Regions from separate parts of the Parageobacillus sp. G301 genome, predicted to be linked through region 1. Evidence: riboswitches for the same ligand, from Rfam matches in the RefSeq annotation. Region 1 holds a riboswitch; the other holds the start of a gene.

Region 1 (2,205 bases):
CCTTGTTCTGGGAGCAGGTAATTCATCACAGTGAAAATCGATTTTTTCATTTCGCCAGCATATTCTGTGCCACCGATTAGCACGATCCGCCGTTCAAAAGAAATAATGATAAATGTTTCCGATCTTGTTCCATCAACGGCAGGATCTGCTTTAAAGTTTGGTGCGCAAATAACGGTGAATTCCGCTTTGTGTGTTTGCAGTTCTTCCGCTGTTGGGCGAATAAATAGTTGATGTGCAAATAAATTTTGCCACGCAAATTCATTAATGACTTGGATAGGTAAGCGGTATTTGGGATCAGCGCCGGCAAATCCTTTAAAAACAAATATTTCATCTTTTTTCATTAAATAGTCAATTACCTTATTGTATAAGTTTTCGAAAACTTCTTCAGAAATCGGCTGGTTCGTCGTCCCCCAATCGATTTTTGATTTCGTCGAAGCTTCTTCTACAATGTATTTATCTTTTGGAGAGCGACCTGTATATTTTCCTGTCGTTACCGCAACTGCTCCGGTAGCTGTCAACCGACCTTCATTTCGTTGCAACACTTTTTCTACAAGCTGTGCTACCGATAAATTATGAAACACATTTGGCTGTTGTAATAATGTGGTAAGTTTACTTGTCATATTAGCGACTCCCATGTACAAAACCTTCCTTTTTATTGAAATGGTCTCCTTCAAATAGTATAACACATTTTTATTATTAGTCCATACTATTTGTGACAATTTCTTTTCTTTTATTTTTCTCATTTTTGTTCATAAAAAAATTGTCTAATTTTGTTGACTTTCTTTATTTAATTACGATATGATAACTCATTGAACGGATACTCTTATCCCGAGCCGGTGGAGGGACAGGCCCGATGAAACCCAGCAACCGTCACAACTGGAAATGTGTGAAATGGTGCTAACCTGTGGCAAGGCAACGTCCTTGAGCGATAAGAGTGAAAGGAGCAATATGATTGCAATGACCTTTCCTCAAAATTACAGGAAAGGTTTTTTTATATGTCTATGTGTCAAGATATATAAAAGCTATAATAAAAGGGAATGAGTACCGTATCATCTGCAGTTTGCAGGAATACAATATTTAGACGTTCGATTATGAAAAGAGGAGGAAACTGACGAATGTCAAAAAAAAGACGTTTATTTACTTCGGAATCTGTAACGGAAGGTCATCCTGACAAAATTTGTGACCAAATTTCCGATGCCATTTTAGATGCCATTTTAGAGAAGGACCCGAATGCTCGCGTCGCATGCGAAACGAGCGTTACAACAGGGCTTGTGCTCGTAAGTGGAGAAATTACGACATCAACATATGTAGATATCCCGAAAATCGTCCGCGATACGGTTCGCGAAATTGGCTATACTCGTGCGAAATATGGTTTTGATGCCGATACTTGTGCTGTATTGACATCGATTGACGAACAGTCTCCAGATATCGCAATGGGAGTCGATAAGGCGTTAGAAGCCCGCGAAGGTCAGATGACTGACGAGGAAATTGAAGCAATCGGTGCTGGAGACCAAGGGTTAATGTTTGGATTTGCTTGCAATGAAACGAAAGAATTAATGCCGCTTCCGATTTCGTTAGCGCATCGTTTGGCACGCCGTTTGTCAGAAGTGCGGAAAGAAGCCATTTTGCCATATTTGCGTCCAGATGGCAAAACACAAGTAACAGTAGAATACGATGAAAATGGAAAACCAGTGCGTATCGATACGATCGTTGTATCAGCGCAACATCATCCGGAAATTACACAAGAACAAATTGAGCGCGATATTAAAGAACATGTCATTAAGCCGGTTGTACCAGCAGAACTGATCGATGAAAACACAAAATATTTTATTAACCCGACAGGTCGTTTCGTCATCGGCGGACCTCAAGGCGACGCTGGCTTAACAGGACGGAAAATTATCGTTGACACATATGGCGGTTATGCTCGCCATGGCGGCGGTGCGTTTTCTGGTAAAGACCCTACAAAAGTAGACCGCTCTGCAGCCTATGCAGCGCGTTATGTAGCGAAAAACATTGTTGCTGCTGGACTTGCCGATAAATGTGAAGTGCAGTTGGCATATGCGATCGGCGTTGCAAGACCGGTTTCCATTTCCATTGATACGTTCGGAACCGGAAAAGTATCTGAAGATATTTTAATTGAAGTGGTGCGCAACAACTTTGATCTTCGCCCAGCTGGCATTATTAAAATGTTAGATTTGCGCCGCC
Region 2 (2,205 bases), on a different contig from region 1:
GCGATTGGCTTTGACGGAAAAAAACCGGTCAGCTTTCTTCAAGCAGAGGGGGCAAAAGAAATTGGCGTTGAAATTTATACATTCTCCAAAACATATAATATGGCGGGCTGGCGCGTGGCGTTTGCCGTTGGAAATGAGAGCGTGATTGCGGCGATTAACTTGCTGCAAGACCATTTATATGTGAGTTTGTTTGGCGCTGTTCAAGAAGCGGCGGCAACCGCATTGCTTTCTTCGCAGCGCTGCGTGGAAGAGCTTGTCGCGCTGTATGAATCGCGGCGCAATACGCTTATTGACGCGTTGCGGCAAATTGGCTGGGATGTCGACGCCCCAAAAGGTTCATTTTTTGCGTGGCTTCCGGTGCCGAACGGATGGACATCGGAACGTTTTTCCGATTATTTGCTGGAAAAAGCGCATGTCGTTGTCGCGCCGGGAATTGGATTTGGCAAGCATGGAGAAGGATATGTGCGAGTTGGGTTATTAACAAGCGAATCCCGCCTGCAAGAAGCGGCGGAACGGATTTCGAAGCTTGGTCTTTTCTAAAATGGGTTAAAAAATGATTGACAGAGCGAAAAAATACTGTCATAATTCAAATTAAATTTTCGAGCGCGAATAGTTTGAAAAGTGAATACGATATTGCAAGCATTCTTATCAAGAGCAGGCGGAGGGACAAGCCCAATGAAGCCCGGCAACCGGCTTAACGACGGTTAAGCACGGTGCTAATTCTTGCAGCGGAAACGCTGAGAGATAAGAAGAGCGTGAATAAATAAAGCCTCTTCTTATGAAGAGGTTTTTTTGATGGATGAACAGAAAAGAGGGATGATCATGAGTCAAGTAATTGCCACATATCTTATTCACGATGAAAAAGATTTAGAGAAAAAGGCGGAAGGAATTGCGCTTGGGTTGACCGTTGGTTCGTGGACGGATTTGCCGCTTCTTGAGCAGGAACAATTGCGCAAGCATAAAGGAGTAGTTGTAAGCGTACAAGAACTCGAGGAGAACGAACGCGCCAACCGTTACTTTGGAAAACGATTGAAGAGGGGAATCGTTCGCATTGCATACCCGAGCTTAAACTTTAGCGCGGATATTCCGGCGCTTTTAACGACGGTGTTTGGCAAATTGTCGCTGGATGGAGAAGTGAGATTGCTAGATTTAACGTTTTCCGACGAATGGAAAAGACAGTTTCCTGGCCCGCGTTTTGGCATTGACGAAATCCGCAAAAAAGTGGGTGTATATGAACGTCCGCTTCTGATGAGCATTTTTAAAGGGATGATCGGCCGCGATTTAACATATTTATCCGAGCAGCTGAAACAACAAGCGCTCGGCGGGGTCGATCTCGTTAAAGACGATGAAATTTTGTTTGAAAACGAATTAACGCCGTTTGAAAAGCGAATTACGGCTGGAAAAGCGGTGTTAAACGAAGTGTACGAAAAGACAGGAAAACGGACGTTATATGCGGTGAACTTGACTGGAAAAACGTTCGAATTGAAAGAGAAAGCAAAACGCGCAGTCGAATTAGGTGCCGATGTATTGTTATTTAACGTATTTGCGTACGGTTTGGATGTGCTCCAAGGGTTGCGCGAAGATGATGAGATCACCATTCCGATCATGGCTCATCCGGCATTCAGCGGGGCGCTTACTCCATCGGAGTTTTACGGAATAAAAGCATCCTTGCTGCTTGGCAAATTGCTTCGCCTTGTTGGTGCGGATTTTGTGCTTTTTCCATCGCCATACGGAAGCGTTGCCCTTGATAAAGAAGAGGCGCTTGGCATTGCCGCAGAGTTGACGAATGATAAGGAGCCGTTTAAACGGTCGTTCCCGGTTCCGTCAGCCGGCATTCATCCAGGGCTTGTGCCATTATTGTTCCGCGATTTTGGCATAGATAGCATCGTCAATGCAGGCGGCGGCATACATGGACATCCAGACGGAGCAGCAGGTGGCGGCAGAGCATTTCGCGCTGCGATTGATGCGGCTCTTGCCGGAAAATCGCTTCATGAAGCAGCGCGCGAAAATGAGGCGTTGCGAAAGGCGATTGACTTATGGGGCGCAGTAGAGGTGACATCATGACAAAACCAATCATCTTTTGTGATTTTGATGGGACGATTACAGACAATGACAACATTATCGCGATTATGAAACGGTTTGCGCCGCCGGAATGGGAAACGTTAAAAGAAGATATATTATCACAGCGCATCTCGGTGCAAGAAG

Evidence for each region. A riboswitch is a leader RNA that binds a small molecule or an ion and turns the genes downstream of it on or off. The one in region 1 is predicted to bind S-adenosylmethionine.
Region 2: linked by a shared signal. The riboswitch ahead of mtnW (2,3-diketo-5-methylthiopentyl-1-phosphate enolase) and the one ahead of metK (methionine adenosyltransferase) in region 1 are both predicted to bind S-adenosylmethionine.

What each region holds. Positions count from the first base shown of each region.
Region 1 is NZ_BSDB01000002.1:736,302-738,506, forward strand. It holds gene pckA (phosphoenolpyruvate carboxykinase (ATP)) at 1-635, opposite strand, end outside; SAM riboswitch class I at 821-935, shown strand; gene metK (methionine adenosyltransferase) at 1,116-2,205, shown strand, end outside.
Region 2 is NZ_BSDB01000001.1:1,348,270-1,350,474, reverse strand. It holds gene QSJ37_RS06855 (pyridoxal phosphate-dependent aminotransferase) at 1-540, shown strand, start outside; SAM riboswitch class I at 643-751, shown strand; gene mtnW (2,3-diketo-5-methylthiopentyl-1-phosphate enolase) at 823-2,064, shown strand; gene mtnX (2-hydroxy-3-keto-5-methylthiopentenyl-1-phosphate phosphatase) at 2,061-2,205, shown strand, end outside.